One region of the Priestia sp. TRN 1309 genome, then DNA from elsewhere that is predicted to be linked to it. Evidence: a T-box and tRNA genes for the amino acid it is inferred to sense, from the RefSeq annotation. Region 1 holds a T-box; the other holds one or more tRNA genes.
The links. The T-box of region 1 lies ahead of ACRPLQ_RS22255 (valine--tRNA ligase). A T-box ahead of a tRNA ligase gene usually reads a tRNA of that ligase, here a tRNA-Val.
Positions count from the first base shown of each region.

Region 2: it encodes a tRNA-Val, which carries the amino acid that the T-box ahead of ACRPLQ_RS22255 (valine--tRNA ligase) is inferred to sense. The anticodon was not compared.

Region 1 is NZ_JBOZGM010000006.1:142,089-152,074, forward strand. It holds gene ACRPLQ_RS22230 (SPOR domain-containing protein) at 1-207, opposite strand, end outside; gene ACRPLQ_RS22235 (prepilin peptidase) at 326-1,081, opposite strand; gene ACRPLQ_RS22240 (hypothetical protein) at 1,078-1,272, opposite strand; gene ACRPLQ_RS22245 (DUF420 domain-containing protein) at 1,458-2,015, opposite strand; gene ACRPLQ_RS22250 (bifunctional folylpolyglutamate synthase/dihydrofolate synthase) at 2,172-3,470, opposite strand; gene ACRPLQ_RS22255 (valine--tRNA ligase) at 3,567-6,209, opposite strand; T-box leader at 6,292-6,536, opposite strand; gene ACRPLQ_RS22260 (hypothetical protein) at 6,767-6,964, shown strand; gene ysxE (spore coat protein YsxE) at 6,976-8,025, opposite strand; gene spoVID (stage VI sporulation protein D) at 8,103-9,242, opposite strand; gene hemL (glutamate-1-semialdehyde 2,1-aminomutase) at 9,390-9,986, opposite strand, start outside.
Region 2 is NZ_JBOZGM010000003.1:674,091-684,076, forward strand. It holds gene ACRPLQ_RS15535 (amino acid permease) at 124-1,515, shown strand; gene ACRPLQ_RS15540 (hypothetical protein) at 1,585-1,722, opposite strand; gene ACRPLQ_RS15545 (copper homeostasis protein CutC) at 1,852-2,481, opposite strand; gene ACRPLQ_RS15550 (DEAD/DEAH box helicase) at 2,546-3,991, opposite strand; tRNA gene ACRPLQ_RS15555 (tRNA-Val) at 4,160-4,231, opposite strand; gene ACRPLQ_RS15560 (arylamine N-acetyltransferase family protein) at 4,566-5,321, shown strand; gene ACRPLQ_RS15565 (Lrp/AsnC family transcriptional regulator) at 5,349-5,798, opposite strand; gene ACRPLQ_RS15570 (YitT family protein) at 5,971-6,591, shown strand; gene ACRPLQ_RS15575 (DUF1349 domain-containing protein) at 6,630-7,241, opposite strand; gene ACRPLQ_RS15580 (gluconate:H+ symporter) at 7,396-8,724, opposite strand; gene ACRPLQ_RS15585 (NCS1 family nucleobase:cation symporter-1) at 8,994-9,986, opposite strand, start outside.

The DNA of each region.
Region 1 (9,986 bases):
TTCTTCCACATGAGAATCTTTGGATGCCGGTTCCGGAAGAACCCACGTAAATTCGTCTTTTTCCGGCGCTTGTTCTTCCTTCTCATCCTTAGATTGACCATTGATTTTAATTGAAATTTTTCGTTCCTGCTTGTCCACTGCCCCACCGCCTTTAGTTAACGTAGTCTTAGTACCGGTTGTAAGCTGAGGTAAACCGACATAAAACATACACTTTTTTCCATGCTATCATAGAAGAAAAAAAAAATAACAAGACATTTGTCGTCTTGTTACAAAAGGTTTTCGCTATTTAGTTACAGAAATTTTAACTTTGTCGAAGACTTGAAGCTCAATAAAAATAGTTGCTAACATACCAATCTATCAATTCGTTTCCATGAAAATAAGCAGCGATTGTCCCTATAAAAATAAAAGGAACGAAAGGAATTGGTACACCTACCTTTGCCTTTTTCATTAATAATGCTCCTATACTAACGGTTCCGCCTATTAATATAGCTAAAAAAAGTGATAGCAAAACAAGCTTTACTCCAAGCACAATACCAATCAAACCATACAATTTAATATCTCCTTCTCCAAGGCCTCCTCTGCTGAGAAATGCGATTAGAAAGAGGAGAAAAAATGCGATTCCTCCTCCCATTAAAGAATCACTCCACGAAGTTAATGGAATGAAAAGACGCTCAAGAAGAAAGATAGGCAAAAAGAAAAGCAGCACCTTATTTGGGACAATCATATAGGCTATATCTGAGACAACGATAATTGTTAAAAAAGAAACAAAAGTTAATATGACAATCAGTTCTAACGTCATATTCAATCTTAAAAAAGCATATACAAATAAACTTCCTGTCGAAAATTCTACGAACGGGTAGATGAAGGAGATTTTTTTGCGACACATACTACATTTTCCTGCATTTTTAATGTAGGAGACTACGGGGATTAACTGTTGTGGAGAAAGAACGTATAAACAGTGTGGACAATGAGATCTTGGAGATAAAATAGATTTTCCCTGAGGAATTCTAAGGCCTGCTACGTTGTAAAATGAACCTAGAGTGATACCTGAAACGAATAGATAAAGGTAAATTATACTCATACGACTCCTTCCATTTCAGGGGTATAGAATACTAACTGTAGATTTTCTTTTGAATGGGGCAATGTATCTTTTCCTTTTAAATAGCTGCCAATAAACGGTATGAGAAAAGCTGCTAGAAGACCTATTACGATAACCAGTATGATCACTTGCGTGAGAGAAAGTCCTTTATTCTCTTTTGACAGTTTATCCATTTCCACACCTCTCTTTTATTGATTAGTATCAAACAGCTCCTTCATTAATAAACTGAATCTTAATACCCATAAAAGTCATATTCTGTATGCCTCCTTCCTTAAAACACACCTTTTATAGGTAATAAGGATTATACCACTAAAAAACAAAAACAGCATAAAAAAACGTCTGCAAAAGCAGACGTTTTTTAATAGTAAGGAGCCATAAATAAGTAGACAATTACACCTGTAAGGCTTACATAAAGCCAGATTGGCATTGTCCATCGCACAATTTTTTTATGTTTTTCAACTTGCATTGTCCAGCCCCACACAAGTGCAAACAGTGCCAGCGGAACGATAATCGCTGCTAAGAAACTGTGTGTGATCAAAATAAAGAAGTAAATGGGACGAACAATTCCTTCTCCACCAAACGTAGCTGTTTCCGTTGAGATATAGTGGAACGTTAAATATGAAACTAAAAAGAGCAGTGTAGAAGTGAATGCCGCTAAGATAAACCCTCTATGAGCATTGATGTTTTTTCTAAAGATTGAAATCAACGCTGCAACTAAAAAAATAAACGTAAAACTATTCAAAATAGCATTTAACCGTGGAAAGATAGTCAAATCAAAACTTACTTTTCCTTGATAGCCAATATTCGAAAAGAATAGCAGTAAGATAATAACATTCGCTATCACTGAAAAGGTAAGAATAATACCGGTAAAGTTTTTATTACTTTTCGGTACAATTTTTTCATTATTCTTACTCATGTTAACAATCTCCTTATTTAGTGATGTACATGTTTATTATATATCACTTACCTAGGGGGTGAAAGTGACAATACTTTGAACTTAGTGCTTCCTTATTATTTGTATCCCTTTCTTACATTATGTTAAAAGCAGCAAGATTTCACTTGCTGCTTCTGCTCATTTGAGAAGAAAGGCCCGCACTTCTGATATAAAATACAGAGACCCTGTAATCACGACCATGTCTTGTTCACCTGTCGCCTTTTCCTTTACGTAAGCAATTGCTTTTTTCCACTCCTCGTCCATATGCTTATTACGATGAGTACTCATCTCATAAAGCTCTCCAGCTGCGCGAGCACGAGGAAAGTCAAACGACGTAAATGTAATACTTGCAGCGATTGTTTCAAGTTCTTGGACCATTCGATCAGCGCTTTTATCATTTAAGCAGCTGAAGATTAAATGAATGTTTCGATCTTCATAATGAAGGCGTAAAGTAGATAACAAGCTATCAATGCCTTCTGCATTATGAGCCCCGTCAATAATCGTTAAAGGATGCTCATTTACTATCTCAAAGCGGCCGTTCCACTTTGTATGCTGAATCCCTTTTATCATTTGCTCATTGGAGATAGAAAGCTTTTTCTTTTCTTTTAAATAACAAACGGCCATCACAGCCAAAGCTGCATTTTTAACTTGATGATAGCCAAGCATATTTAATTGCAAGTGTTCAAATGTACCATACGGCGTTTTTAACGTAAAGCCTTCTCCATTTGCTAAGGGCTCATAGTTTTCAATTTTAAATTCTTTTCCTAACACAAATAACGAAGCCTGCTTCAAATTTGCCTCTTCTGTAATGACGTCAAGCGCCTTTACTTGCTCTGCACCAGTAATAATAGGGACTTCTTTTTTAATAATCCCCGCTTTTTCTGCTGCAATTTCTTCTACCGTATCACCTAGTATCGCCATGTGATCAAATCCAATGTTTGTAATAATACTCACCATAGGATTCACAACGTTTGTTGAATCATATCGTCCCCCAAGACCTGTTTCAAACACAACATAGTCAACTGAATCATGATAGCCGAAATAAAGAAAAGCCATGATTGTAATCACTTCAAATTCCGTTGCTGACCCTAAGTCCGTATGTTCTAGTCGCTCCACTACAGGCTTTACTTCCTGAACAAGAGCGGTCATTGCTTCATTTGAAATAGGCTGTCCATTCACGCTAATCCGCTCATTAAATGTTTCGATATAAGGGGAAGTAAACGTTCCAACTTTATACCCTGCTTCTTCTAACATATTTCGCAAATACGAAACAGTAGAACCTTTACCATTCGTCCCAGCAACGTGAATAGCATTTATATTTTGCTGCGGAAAATCAAGCTGCTCTAGCATCCATTCCATTCGTTCTAACCCCGGCTTGATTCCAAAGCGAAGTCTGTTATGAATCCAATCAAGCGCTTCTTCATATGTCGTTATCATCTTTTATTCACCTTTCTTTTCCATCGCTATTATTATGTAAAGAAAAAGCGTCGCTATACAAGCCACGCTTTTTCTGTTAGTTTATTAACCCATTGATTATCCGCGTAATTCAGCAATACGAGACTGAACAGCTTCACGTTTTTCAACGTAATCTTGCTCTTTTGCACGCTCTTCTTCTACTACTTTAGCAGGCGCTTTTGCAATAAAGCCTTGGTTGTTTAATTTCTTTTGTACACGTTCTACTTCTTTGTTTAACTTATCGTATTCTTTTTCTAAACGGGCGATTTCTTCTTCGATATTAATTAAACCTTCAAGAGGTAAAATTAATTCTGCGCCTGTTACAACAGCAGTCATCGCTTTTTCATCTAATGAAACATCGGTTGAAATCACAAGCTCACTTGGATTACAGAAACGTTCTACATACGCACGATTCTTTTCAAGCTGACTTTGAATATTTTCATCTTTAGCTTTAATAAATAATTTTACTTGTTTGCTCATCGGCGTGTTCACTTCAGCACGAATGTTACGAACAGCACGGATAATATCTACAAGTAAACGCATATCGTTAGCAGCTTCTTTATCCGAAAGCTCAGCGCGTACTTCCGGCCATTTAGCTACTGTAATTGATTCACCTTCATGCGGCAAGCTTTGCCAAATTTCTTCAGTAATAAACGGCATGAATGGATGTAAAAGTCGCATTGTGTTATCAAGTACATAAGCTAAAATTGAGCGAGTGGTCTTTTTAGCTGCTTCATCTTCTCCGTAAAGAGGAAGTTTAGCCATTTCAATGTACCAATCGCAGAAGTCATCCCAAATAAAGTTATAAAGAATGCGTCCAACTTCACCAAATTCATATTTGTCAGCTAATTTTGTTACGTGCTCAATCGTTTCATTTAAGCGCGTTAAAATCCATTTATCCGCAACTGACTTTTCGCCTGATAAATCAAGCTCTTCAAATGTGATGCCGTCCATGTTCATTAATGCAAAACGAGAAGCATTCCAAATTTTATTTGCAAAGTTCCACGTCGCTTCGACTTTTTCAAAGCTGAAGCGTAAATCTTGTCCCGGTGAGCTTCCTGTAGATAAGAAATAGCGAAGAGAATCTGCACCGTATTTCTCGATTACTTCCATTGGATCTACGCCGTTACCAAGTGATTTACTCATCTTACGACCTTCAGCATCTCGTACAAGACCGTGAATAAGTACATCGTCAAACGGACGTTTACCCGTAAATTCAAGACCTTGGAAAATCATACGAGATACCCAGAAGAAAATAATGTCGTAGCCCGTTACAAGAACATTTGTTGGGTAGTAGCGTTTGAAATCAGCTGCATCCACATCCGGCCAGCCCATTGTTGAGAACGGCCATAGCGCTGAACTGAACCATGTGTCTAATACATCTGAATCCTGTTCCCAGTTTTCGATATCTGCTGGAGCCTCATGATCTACGTATACTTCTCCAGTTTCTTTATGATACCAAGCTGGAATGCGATGTCCCCACCAAAGCTGACGCGAAATACACCAGTCGCGAATATTTTCCATCCAGTGTAAGTATGTCTTTTCAAAACGATCAGGCACAAAGTTTACTTTTTCTTCTTGTTTTTGAAGATCTACTGCTTTATCTGCTAACGGCTGCATTTTTACAAACCACTGAGTTGATAAATAAGGTTCAACAACGGCACCGCTTCGTTCACTGTGACCTACTGAATGCATGTGGTCTTCAATGTTGAACAATACGCCGTCTTCTTGAAGGTCTTTAACAATTTGCTTACGGCAAGCAAAACGATCCATTCCTTCATATTTACCTGCTTTGTCATTCATCGTGCCGTCTTGATTCATCACTAAAATACGCTCTAAATTATGACGGTTTCCAATTTCAAAATCGTTCGGGTCATGAGCAGGCGTAATTTTTACCGCACCAGAACCGAATTCCATATCTACATAATCATCGCCTACGATTGGAATTTCACGACCTACAATCGGAAGGACAACCTTTTTGCCGATTAAGTGCTTATAGCGATCATCTTCAGGGTGAACAGCTACAGCCGTATCTCCTAGCATTGTTTCAGGACGAGTTGTTGCGATTTCAATATGTCCAGAACCATCTGCCAACGGATAGCGCATATGATAAAACGCACCTTGTACATCTTTGTAAATAACCTCGATGTCTGAAAGAGCTGTTTTTGTAGCTGGATCCCAGTTAATAATATATTCTCCGCGATAGATTAACCCTTTTTTGTAAAGCGTTACGAATACTTCGCGCACTGCTTTAGAAAGGCCTTCATCAAGCGTGAAGCGCTCGCGTGAATAGTCTAAGCCAAGTCCTAGCTTCGACCACTGCTGGCGAATAAAGCTTGCATATTCTTCTTTCCATTTCCACGTTTCGGCTACAAAATTTTCGCGGCCTAGATCGTAGCGGCTTTTCCCTTCGCTGCGAAGCTTTTCTTCTACTTTTGCCTGCGTTGCAATCCCCGCATGGTCCATGCCGGGAAGCCATAAAACGTCATAGCCTTGCATGCGCTTCATACGCGTTAAGATGTCTTGTAACGTTGTATCCCAAGCGTGGCCTAAATGCAGCTTGCCCGTTACGTTTGGGGGTGGAATTACAATTGTATATGGCTCTTTTTCAGGGTCATTTGTTGCTTCAAAAAACTTCCCGTCTAACCAATACTGATAACGATTTTCTTCAACGGCTTTTGGATCATACTTCGTTGGAAGAGTCACTTCTTTTTCAGACATAATGTATACCTCCATAATATAAAGTTTCAGTCTTTAGAAACTGTGTAAAGCTTTTATAAACATAAAAAAACTCCTTTCCTAATAAAAGGACGAAAGGAGTTGATTTCGCGGTACCACCTTTTTTTATAGACGTATCCCGTTTGATAAGCCTATACACTTCATTTCATAACGGTTGATTAACCGGCTTTTTCTACTGAGCTATGCAGCTGTTCAAAAAAGCTACTCATAGGCGACATTCCGAGTGCACATTCTTAAGAAATCTCACAGCAGCTGATTTCTCTCTCTGAAAGACGAACATCCCGTACTCTTCCTATTCACTGTATTTATGTATGAATTTCTCTTAATTATACTATATGAAAAAATGTTGAATCGTCAATAATCTTCTCCATTTTTTTATGATTATATTCATAATTTTTTTGTTCTGCTCTTTATTTTTTCATTCACTCGCTAATTTTGGAAATAAAATGAAAAGTCCGCTCAAAAAAATGGCACCATTTCTTTCTTTTTTCATATACTTACTTTAACCTGGGCACGTGGATTGAAAGGGGCATGTACAAATGAAGAAACGAATAAATGTAAATTCGTATCAGCTGCAGCGGTGGCTCAAAACAGCAGGAGCGGCTTGTGGACAGTTTATTGTTCCTTTAACAATTTTTCAAGGTATACGTACACTATTCTTCCCCACAACCTTTGATGTACTGTTGTTGGCACTTCTTGCCATACTAGCGGTTGCTTTATATTCGGACTGGATTTAAAAACCCAAGCGCTATTCGTTCGCTTGGGCTTGTGCAGCTGCTTCCGCTGCCATTTTTTTTTGCTGATCTACTTCAAATATTTTAATATTGAGCTGTTCAATGTTTTTCGTCAGCCAGTATGCTCGAATAAATGACTGCATATGTTCAAGCTCCGTTTTACTTTCTTTATGCTGCCTATATTGAACGATACACTGATACAAGGGTTCTGGAAACGCTAAATAACTGTGCAAAAGCAGTCTTTCCTCTTCTCTGAGAGCAAAATGTTTTTCATACGTACTAAACCACTCATAGCTGTCATAGGTAGTTACTGGGTACGTGCGAAGAGTACGGAAATAAAATGAGACCAAATCATAAATCGGTGAAGCATCTTTTGCATGTTCAAAGTTAATAAAAAAACCATTTCCCCGTTCGTCATAGATAAAATGTTTAGCCGATAGCTTTCCATGAGACGTAACCAGCCGGATCTTTTCCTTTTCTTCCATTTCATCGTTCCACTGATCGAGCTTTCCAAAACCAAACTCAAGCGCTCTTGTCATTTCATAATAAAATGTACAGTAATGCAATTCAAACGGGGACATATACACTTTCTTCTCGCATTCTACTACGTACTGCTTCAGCTCTTCCTGACGTTTTTCCCACGTTTCTTTCATCGATGTATAATGATTTTCTATATCTTCTTTTTTTACTTCTACTTCCTGCGCCGAAGCACCGTGAAGCTTAGCAAGCTCTTGAAATAATTTATGATATCGAATATCACGCTCTTCGGTTGGGTTATTTGGGAGCCACGGCATTAAGTAATACGAGCCGCTTTCATCTGAAACAATGGGCTGAGAACGCTTCGTTTGATAAATAGGGACAAAGCCCATCCACCCTTTTTGATACACGTTCTGCAACTTTTGAATGAAGTTCTGATTTCGCTCTTGATGATTCGCCATTTCTTTAAGCGCAAATACGCCAGTTTTTGTATAGACTTTTTTTACTTTTCCGTAGTCTTCGATAAAGTCAACATCTAAGTCATATTCTTTTAACAATACTTTGTAGTCTGCTACTGTCCGCTGCATCTATATTCTCCTTCCTCGTAAAAAATAAAGAAAACAGTTAAGACATTATATGCGTCAAAACTGTTTTCTTTCCGACTTTAACGAACGGGAATATTTAAGATGCTTCCTTCTTCCAGCTCATATTCATCTCCTAAATTATTCACTCGTAAAATGTTTTGTACATTCGTATTATAGCGGTTTGCTATCGTATCAAGCGAATCTCCGTCTTGAACAATACAAAGCTTCCACGTTGAAAAAGCTTCTTCTTCCCGCGAAAAGAGCTTTGTTAAATAAAGGGCGTTTTCATTTCGGCCGCTTTCATTTTCTTCTTTCCGAAATTCAACAATAATCTTTTCCTTTTCTTGCTCAGCCTCTTGTTGAACGTCAGCATACGTATTTAATTCACTAGCTTGCGATTCTTCGAAGCTTTCTTGCTCTTGACGAAGCTGAAAGAGCTCAATCACGTTGTCTTCTCTTTCTTCCTCGATTGGTGCCTCTTTTTTCACTTCGACTTCAAATGGTTCATATGCTTCCTCTTCATATTCCACGACCGGCTCAGCACGAGATTCTTTTTTAAATACAGATGAAAAATAACTAGGAGGCTTTTCTGAATGATCTTCTTCAATAGCCTCTGCCTCTAAAAGTGCGGGAGCTTCACGATAGCTTACGTCAAACTCTTGCTCCTCTTGTTTCTCTTCTTCTTGAGCAAAGTTTTCAGTATATACCTCTTCAGCATCGTCTGCTTCTTCATAGGAGACGATGTGCTGTTCTTCCGCAAACTCTTCCTCTTCTTCTCGTTCTTGTTCTTCATGCTGTTCCCCGTACAATCCTGTGATGGACAAGTCAGCCATTAGCTGCAGCTGATTTGTGCCTGGTAATTCATAATCAAATAAATCAATAGATACATATACATCTTCAATACTTTGAATACGATTTTTAGGAATGGTAATATCAACAGGAAATTGATGTGATAATTCAGCCGTTCCGTCTTCACGGACAGAGATAGATTGCACTTGATTCTCATTTGTATATTCGCGTAACGAGTGCTCTCCCTCGTACGTTTCGTATTCACCTGTTAATTGTAATGCTCCTCGAATAGACACATATTGGTCATATTCTTGAATAGATACTTGAGGCTCTAAGGAGATAGACAAAAGTTGTGAGACTTCCTGTCCTTTTTGAAACCATACTGATTCTTCTACGGAAAAACGCAGACATGATAAATTATCCTGCGACAAATTGTTCTCCCCCTTCCAACACCCGCCAGGTAATAGCGCGGTCATTAAAGATGTATGAACAAATAAATTAAAATATGTCTTGAAAACTAAAAAAGCTTACGGAATCCTCCGTAAGCTTCTTTATAAAAGTTATTTCTATTTAGCTGTTTATCCACGCAACTTTGAAAAAGCTTTTTCAGCTGCTGCAATTGTATGTTCAATGTCTGCATCTGTATGAGAAGTTGATAAAAACATTCCTTCGAATTGAGAAGGAGGTAAAAACACGCCTTCATTAGCCATTTCACGATAGTAAGCTGCAAAATAATCTAAATTCGATGTTTTCGCTGTTTCGTAATTTATGACCTGTTCGTTTGTGAAGAAGAAACCGATCATTGAACCAGCTCGGTTTACGGTAAACGGCACATCATATTTTTCAGCTGCTGCCATCAATCCTTCTTCTAAGCGATCTGCTTTACGAATGAACTCATCGTAGGATTGAGGTGTCAGCTGTGTTAATGTCTCGTATCCAGCTGTCATCGCAAGCGGATTACCTGATAATGTACCTGCTTGATAAATCGGGCCGCTTGGTGCAACTCGCTCCATAATTTCAGCTTTACCACCGTAAGCACCTACTGGTAAACCACCACCGATTACTTTTCCTAAGCAAGTTAAGTCAGGCGTAATGTTGTAGTAGCCCTGTGCACAGTTGTACGCTACGCGGAACCCTGTCATTACTTCATCAAAAATGAGCAGTGAGCCATATTC
Region 2 (9,986 bases), on a different contig from region 1:
TGTAACCATTCATATCCGGTTTTTTATATGAAAGAACTTCTAACAACATCCTGTCCTTGCACCTTATAACATACTATAATTCTCCGTATTAACTAAAAATTCAGGTTATATAGGAGGTTACAAATGAACAGCCATCCACAGCCACAGTTAAAAAAAGAGTTAAAGATCCGGCATATCACCATGATTTCTCTTGGAGGAATTATTGGCGCTGGATTGTTTATTGGAAGCGGATCACTCATTAACACCGCTGGACCCGGCTCTATTTTTTCGTACGCATTTGCTGGTTTACTCGTTATTTTAGTCATGCGAATGCTTGGAGAAATGTCTACTGCAAATCCTTCCAGCGGTTCGTTTTCCACTTATGCAAAAGAGGCATTAGGCCCTTGGGCCGGCTACACAATTGGCTGGCTCTACTGGTTTTTCTGGGTTATCGTTATTGCTGTTGAAGCCATTGCAGGTGCAAATATTATTCAATACTGGTTCCCGTCTTTACCGTCTTGGGGAGTTAGCCTGGCTCTTACTTTTTTATTAACGATGACCAATCTGTACTCTGTTAAATCTTTCGGAGAATTTGAATATTGGTTTTCTCTCATTAAAGTTGTCAGTATCGTTCTTTTTTTACTTTTAGGTATTGCTATTATTTGTGGATTCATTCCAGGAATCGATTCTCCCGGCACTTCCAATCTTTTGCATAAAGGCGGCTTTTTACCGAATGGAATTAGCTCTGTATTTTTAGGAATCGCCCTTGTCATGTTCTCCTTTATGGGAACAGAAATTGTTGCAACCGCGGCAGGTGAATCTTCTCAACCTGAAAAAGCCATTACCATTGCGACCAATACCGTTATTTATCGTATTTTATTTTTCTATTTAGGATCTATTTTTATTTTAGTAACCGTTCTTCCGTGGAATTCATCAAGCCTAATGAAAAGCCCATTTGTCTCTATTCTTGAATTAGTAAACATACCGGCCGCCGCTCAAATTATGAACTTTATTATTTTAACAGCTGTCCTTTCTTGTCTGAATTCTGGTTTGTATACAAGCTCTCGTATGCTGTTTTCCATGTCTCAAAATGGTAATGCGCCAAAAAGCTTTTCAAAATTAAATAAAAAAGGCGTACCGGTTAGCGCGATATTAGCATGTACAGTTATTTCGTACATCAGCGTCATCTTTAACTATATTTCGCCAGATAAAATCTTTTTGTTCTTAGTGAATGCATCAGGCGGCGTAGCCCTTCTTGTATACCTCGTTATTGCATTTTCACAAATTAAAATGAGAAAAAAATATGAAAAAGAAAACCCTGAAGCATTAAAAATTAAAATGTGGTTGTTTCCTTACTTAACTTACGCTACAATCCTTGCCATCACTAGTATCTTTATTGCCATGGCATTTATTGATTCATTGCGTTCGCAGTTCTTTTTAACTCTTTTAATTGCTTTACTCGTCGTAGGTTCGTTTTTCTTTCAGCGTACCAAAATGACGAGCAGCTTAGCAGCAAAAGAAAACACATCAAAATAAAAGAGGTTGAGACATAACGAAATGAATCCAACCTAAAGATGAACAAGTGAGATAGATGAGCTGGACTGCTTATGACACCGCAGTTGATTTCCGTGCAAGGCTTCGCTTTCCGCGGGCGGGCGCTGAGCCTCCTCGTCGCTTGTGCTCCTGCGGGGTCTCATCTATTCCGCTGTTCCCGCAGGAGTCTTCGCCTTGCCCTCCAATCACCTGCTAGAAGGAACCAAACACATAAAACTATATTTACCATCACAAAAAAACGAACCACCAATCAAACATGTTGATTAGTGGTTCGTTTTTCACTTTGACTAACATACTTTTGTCCCAGCCTCTTTTTATTTAACCCGATAAATCTCCTACAATTTTTGTTCCGTGTAATTCAGTCGCCTGTGTGTCTTTTATAACCCAATCTGCGTTGCCTTCATGAATTCCTCCGCCGGGCAAAATAATAAGACGGTCATTGGCGTATGTGATCAGTTCTCGGATCACCTGCAAGTTTTGCAAAGCAGACCCTTTCCCACCTTTGGTCAAAATGCGGTCTGCTCCCATTTCACTAAGTATATCAATGGCTTTGTATTTATCTTTAATCTCATCAAATGCCATATGAAACGTAACGCTTAAAGGACGAGCTTCTGCTATTAATTCTTTAGTGCGTCCGTGATCGATTTCATTTTTTTCTGTTAATATGCCGAATACTACTCCGTTTACTCCAAGGTCTTTACATGCTTTAACGTCTTTTTTCATAATTTGAAATTCTGCTTCCGAATATACAAAGTTCCCGCTTCTTGGGCGAATAATCACGTTGATATCTGTATCAAGATGTTCACTTGCATGTTGAATGGTGCCGTAACTTGGCGTAGTGCCTCCTTGACTGAGATTGTCACACAATTCAATGCGGTCTGCTCCTAGCTTTTCCGCTTTTTTTGCCTGCTCATACCCTTCTACACACGCTTCTTTTATGTACTTCATACTCTCAGCTCCTTTATTGGCTGTATAAATAAAGCCCATCTTTAAAAAGATGGACTTCCCTTTATTATTTAATCGCTTTATGAACTTTTAATTTCTTTCCTTTAATTGTTTTGTTTTTCATTGCTTGCAACACTTTGGGACCTTTTCCATTCAGAATCTCTACATACGAGACATTTTCTTGAATGGTAATAATTCCAATATCGTCTGCGGTTACTCCGTCTAATTTTGCGATTGTTCCTACAAAATCGACCGCTCGAATTTTCTTTTTCTTTCCGCCGTTAAAGTACAGCTTCATAATGTCTTTATTTAATGACTCGCTTTTATCTTTTTTAACTTCTGGACGCTCATTAATTTTTTCATTAAAAGCGAATGCTGCCTGCTGTACTTCTTCTTTAGAAGGAGGAGTAGATACTGGAATCGAAAAACCAATATATTCTTCAATTTCCGATAGCATTCTCTCTTCATAAGGCGTTACAAATGTGATAGCCTTCCCTTTTTTACCGGCACGTCCCGTTCTTCCCGTACGGTGAACGTAGCTTTCTTTTTCCAACGGAAGGTCATAGTTAATAACGTGCGTGATATTATCAATATCAATTCCTCTCGCAGCTACATCTGTTGCTACTAAATAGCGGAATTTCCCTTTTTTGAAATCATTCATAACCTCAAAACGGTCTTCTTGCACCATTGCCCCATGAATTTTATCACAAGGATATCCAAGATCATCTAAATCATCTAACAGCGTATTTACCTGCTCTTGCGTGCGGCAAAAAATGATGCAGCTGTCTGGATTTTCTACTGTAGTTACGTCTTTCAGCAGTTCAAATTTACCTTCATTTTGTACTGTTATAACAGAATGGTCAATCGTGCTTGTTGTTAATCCGTTCGCTTTGATTTCAACATCAACCGGCTTCTTCATATATTTGCGAGACAGTTCTTCAATATCTTCCGGAAGCGTAGCCGAGAAAAGCATCGTTACACGCTCACTAGGAAGATGTTGAATAATCGCTTCCACTTGGTCAATAAAACCCATATTTAGCATTTCATCTGCTTCATCAATAACCAAATAACGAATTTTCTCTAATGCCAGCGTTTCTTTTTCTATATGATCAAGCACTCGTCCAGGCGTACCTACAACAATATGTGTTTTTTGCTTTAATTCTACTTTTTGCTTGGCAAACGGTGATTTTCCATAAACAGCTGCTGCTTTAATTCGCTTGAAACGGCCGATATTTGTAATATCTTCTTTTACCTGCGCAGCCAGCTCTCGTGTAGGTGTTAACACTAAGGCTTGGGGCTTATTTTCTTCCCAGTTAACTAATTCACACAGTGGAATGCCGAAGGAAGCCGTTTTTCCACTTCCTGTTTGAGACTTCACGACCACATCTCTTTCTTCTAGCGCAATGGGAAGCACCTTACTTTGTACTTCCGTAGGATGATTGTATTGCAGGCTAGAAAGCGCCTTAGCTACCTTGTCACTAAGACCATATTGACTAAAACTTCTTTGATTCATTTTGTACCCTCATTTATTTTAAATTAGTGATTATCTTTATCATGACCTGATGCACTATGTTTCATTATACTTTAATTCTTCTATGCGCGCTCAAGATTTAATATAGCATTGGTTTGTTAAGCCAAAGAGAAAAGCCGCTCTCTTATTAATAAGAAAACGGCTTTGGTATGAGCGATGAGGGATTCGAACCCCCGACCCCATCCCTGTCAAGGATGTATTCTCCCACTGAACTAATCGCTCGTGATATGTATTGACTATATTATAGAAAGAGTTATCCAATTTTGTCAACTATTTTTCCACAGTTCCCAAGTTGGAAGAACCGTCTTTACTTTTGATAAACTAAAAACATGCCATAAAGGAGCATGACGGGATGAAAGCACACGCTGAATTTTATTTTGATTTTGTCTGTCCACTATGTTTTCTAGCCACTAATCCTTTAAGAGAAGTCAGTAAAGAACAAAAAGCTGAGATTGAAAGAATTTGCTTCCAAAGAAACCATTGAAAAAACGCTGTTACATGAATATTCTGCTAAGCTTAAAGACAAAGAGAAATGATTCACTAAGAGGTGTATTTGATGAATATTAATTATTACTTTAGTCGGTTTTTAGCTAAGAAACCGGATAGCCCAACCTATGAAAACTTAGCTGCTTTACAGAACAAGCATATGCTTCATGTTCCGTTTGAGAACTTAGACGTTTTGTCTCAAACTCCTATTATCATTGATTTAGAACGGATCTTTCAAAAAGTAATTGTAAATTTGCGCGGAGGATTTTGCTACGAATTAAACGGTTTATTTGGCTGGCTGTTAAAAGAAAGCGGTTATGAAGTCTCGTACGTTTCAGCTACCGTCAAAAAACCCGATGGCACGTGGACCATTGAAGGAAGTCACGCTACAAACCTTGTGACGGTTGAAAATCAGTCTTACATCGTAGACGTTGGATTTGGAGATTCTGTTCGCAAGCCAATGCCTTTAAATGGCGAAGTAGTAAGAGATGTAAGCGGCTCTTATCGTATGACAAACGTTGCTGAGCATATGTATGATTTGCAGCGATGGGAAGATGATGTATGGAAAACGCTGTACCGTGTGTCTACGCTTCCTAAGAAACTGACAGACTTTACTCCCATGTGTGAGTTCAATCAAACGTCAGCTGATTCTCCGTTTGTACACAAACGCCTTGTTACGATCGCAACACCTACAGGGCGAATTACCCTCTCTGGTGAAACACTAACTGTAACAGACAGCGGAAAAAAGACGAAAAGAAACGTTTCAGAAGAAGAAGTTCCTGATATTTTGCAAAATCATTTTTATATTATTAAAGGGTTTTATTAATATGTCCTTACACAAAAAACCGGCCTCTTATGGGGTCGGTTTTTGTATAGGAGTAATCATCCTGTTTTCTACAGGCGACTTTAAAATAATTGAGGTATTCACATTTCCATAAGGAATCAGTTCATCCACGAGCATTCTAAGTCCATCCATTCCAGACACGGCTGCTTTGATAAAATAAGAAACCGGTCCCGTTACGCGATGACATTCAAGCACATCTTCATTTTGCTCAATAAAGTCTTCAAATTCCTCTGGTTTTCTTTTTAATTCGCTTACTTGAATAAACAGCTGTGTATCTCTCCCTAAAGCTTTCGGAGACACCGTAGCGCTGAAACGCTGTATCACTCCTCGTTCCTGAAGGCGCTGCAGCCTTTCTGATACGCTTGGACGGCTAAGAGCCAGCTTTTTTGATAAATCACTAATCGTCATACGCCCGTCTCTTTGCAAAATAGACAATAATTGTGCATCGATTTGATCCATACAAACCTTTCCTTTCAAAATGAATATAATAAATAAAATCTTTATTCAAGTTGATAACAGAACAAGTATTATTTCCTTCATTTATACATGTGTTTTCTTTATTTAATATCCTATCATTAAAGTAGATAATTGAAAATGAAAATTCCGAAAAAACAAACAAAGGGGTTTATTTATGAAAAAAGTTTTATGGATTATTCTTGGATGTACGATTGCAAGTATTGGTGTTCTTATCTTGCGGCACTCTCACGTAGTGACGGGGGGAACAGCTGGTCTGTCTCTTAGCTTGTCATATGCCCTTCCTTTGTCGTTTGCGGTGATTTTTTTTCTCATTAATATTCCTTTTTATCTCTTTTCCTTCTTTCAAATGGGATGGAAATTTACCGTCACAACTATAGGATCAGTGTCTTTGCTATCACTTCTCACTTCACTCGATCACTTGCTTCCTGCTTTTACACTTCCCAGCCTGATGGGTGCTGTTACGGGCGGACTAATTGCCGGTCTTGGCTTATCCATTTTATTTATGAACGGAGCTTCTCTTGGGGGTGCTAATATTCTAGCGTTATTCGCGCAGCGAAAATTCGGTTGGGATCCTGGAAAAGTGAATTTTTCATTTGATTTCCTCGTCGTGCTGTCGAGCATGTATTCAATTGGATTTTCAAAAGGAATTTTCTCTGTTATGTCCATTGCGATTACAGGGTTTGTCATCAGCTATTTCAAACAAAAAATTGCTTTACACAATCAATCGACACCCACTGCTGCCACACAGCCTTTAGATAATGTACTCTCTAAATAAAAAACACGATTTAGCTGTGACTAAATCGTGTTTTTCGTTTAAAGCTTTTCTACTTTTATAAAATCAAATTGGGCCTCATATCCTTCTCCTTGAGGACTACAAGCGTAAATCCCAACTTGAACAGGTTCTTTGGATGAGTGCAATAAGTGAGCGAGTCGGAGCTGAGTCCAGGAATCTCCATCACTTGAATAACAAACGGTGTAATCATCATTTTTGCGCTGAATTTTAAAATAAAGCGCTGATTTGTTTTGAGTAAAATTTTGACTGGACCAATCTGAGAAGCCCTGGTTGGTTACGACTGCTCCTAATTGGTTAGGGCCATCGGGATTGTATTCAACTGACGTTTTGATCCACGTATCTTTTGATACACGAATCATGAGACCTGCTTGATCGTAGCGATTAACTGGATATGTATGCACCTTTGTCATGATTTCAAAGTCGCCTTCTACTTCACGGTAAAGAAAGTGTCCATTGTCCGCTTCAAAGCCATAATGAGTACGCTGCCAAAAATCTGTTTTAGCGTCTGTTTTAATCACTAATCGATTCGTTTCCGTATCAATTTGAAATTGAGCTGGTGGACAATACCAAGAAACGTCTGAATCTAATTTTCCTTCTGAAAAGTTTGTGAAAAATACTAGTTGATTACTCACTCTCTGTCATTCCCTTCTTAGAAGCTATTGTTCTTCTATTTCTATTTTGCCATAATTTAACGAATAAATAAAATATTTTGATTATTTTTCTAGTAAATTCTTTTCTTTCATAAAAAAATAAGACTCTTTTACATAGAGTAAAAGAGTCTTATTTTTAGATTATTGCATTTAGAATAAGTGCTCCTGCAAAAGCAATAAAGGATAGAAGCGTTTCCAGAACAGTCCATGTTTTGAACGTTTCTTTTACTGTTAATCCTAAATACTCCTTCACCATCCAGAATCCAGCATCATTAACGTGAGAGAACATTAGTGAACCCGCGCCCGTAACGATAACCAGAAGTTCTAAATTAACACCAGACATGTGCTCAATGATCGGTGAAACAATACCCGCCGCTGTTGTTAATGCAACTGTTGCTGAACCCGTAGCGATACGGATTAATCCAGCAATTAAAAATGCAAGTACAAGTGGTGATAGAGATAGATGTTCAGACATTTGACCAATCGTTGTACCTACTCCACTATCGATTAATACTTGTTTGAAGCCACCGCCTGCACCAATAATCAAGACAATAGATCCTACAGGAAGCAAGCATTCTTCCGTTAGTTTTTTAATCACATCTTTTGTCATACCTTGACGTTTTCCAAGCAGGTAAAACGCTGCAAAACAAGAAATTAAAAGTGCAATTAATGGACTTCCTATTAATTCTACAAACTTCACTACGCCGCTTGGCAATCCGTTAATAATAGGCACTATTGCTGCTAAAACCATTAATAAAACAGGAAGTAAAATAACAAAGAATGAAACGCCTGTACCAGGAAGATTTTTAGATGTTGTCGTGATACGAATTAAATCCGGCTCTCCTTCTGGAATTACTCGTTTGTTAACCCATTTTGCAAAAACTGGTCCAGCGATAACTGCTGCTGGAATTGAAATGATTAACGCGTATAAAAGCACTTTCCCCGTATTTGCTCCGTAAATACTAATAGCTGCCATCGCTCCCGGATGAGGAGGAACGAGACCGTGAACAATTGATAATCCTGCAATAACTGGCAGAGCAATCAATAATATATTTTGTTTTGTTGTTTTATGAATCGAAATAACTAAAGGCAGTAAGATTAAAATTCCTACTTCGAAGAAAACAGGAATACCAATAATGAAACCTGCTACTAGCATTGCCCACGGCAATCTTTTCACACCGAATATTCTTACAAAATAATCCGCTACCTGCATGCCAGCGCCTGAATCAGCCATCAGCTTACCTAAAATTGTTCCCAGTGCTAAAATTCCTACTAAGTGTCCTAAAACACCGCCCACTCCCGTTTCGTAAGCGGCAACAATTTTATCCATTGATAACCCAGAAGCAATTGCTAAAAACAAACTCGCAACCGTTAAACTGATAAACGCATGCCATTTAAAAACTGAAACACCTACAATAACAATAACAATTGCGACAACCGTAATAGCTAATAAGTATGCATCCATCTTGCTTTCCACCTTCCCCTTAAGTAAACGCTTTCTTTATGTAGCAAAAAAGCTCTAAACCTGTTAATTTTTTTAAAAATACGTTTTAATTATCGAAATCGTTTACATTAATTAAATCAGAAAACGATTTCATCTTTTTATTACTTAAATTATATGAAAAAAAAATTCTTAAATCAATAAAAAAACTCAAAAAAATTTTATCAATTTTCTTCCATAGAGTTTCAACGCACAAAAAAATCCAATCATGTTAATGATTGGATTCATCTTATTTATTTAGTGATGGTGGGATCAGCGGTTTGACTGTCGATAATTGGTTTTTCGCTTGTTTTTAACGTTATTTCTTCATATTCTCCCGGCGCTAATACACTTTTATCTCCTCTCATGAGATACGTATAGGCGATGATAGAAATGAATAGACCAAATGTCCAGGCATTATCCCATAAAAAGCGCAGTCCAGGAATCAGTAAGCCTAAAACAGGTATGGCCACGCCAATTACTAATGCATAAATACCGTTTTTATTAAAACCAGTTGAATAACTATAGCGACCGTTTACCTCGTATAAATCCTTTAATGCCATCTGTCTCCTTCTTACAAGCCAGTAGTCAGCAATGGCGATGCCGTCTATAGGACCAAGCAGCGCTCCGTATGTTCCAAGCCATCCAAAGATATAATTCCCGAAATTAGACATGATGTACCATGGCTGAAGCAAAATAGCAAAGATACCGGTTACTAGCGCTCCCATCGCAAACGTGATTTTCTTTGGATTCAGATTCTCAATTGCACGGGCCGGCGCCACAATATTTGCTCCCACATTAATCGTTAAAGAAGAAAGCACGATAACGATTGTTCCTAAGAAAATGATAAACGGAGGGAATTTAGCTACTAACGCCACTGGATCCCAAATAGCTTCTCCGAATATAACGATGGTTGCCGAGGTAACAGCAATTCCAATAAATGAAAAAACACTCATCGTCAACGGCAAGGAGAAGGTTTGCGCAACCATTTGGGATTTCTGGCTTCTAGCATATCGACAAAAATCCGGAATGTTCAAAGCGAGCGTAGCCCAAAATGCAATGACTCCGGTTAAAGCAGGGAAAAATACAGCTAGAAATTCTCCGGTGGATGTAAATTTAGAAGGCGTAGATAAAATGGGGCCCCACCCTCCTGAGTTTGTATAAGCCCATATAAAAAGAATAATAGCTGAAATACCAATAACCGGAGCAGCAATCGCTCCTAACACTTTAATTGCTTGCGGTCCTTT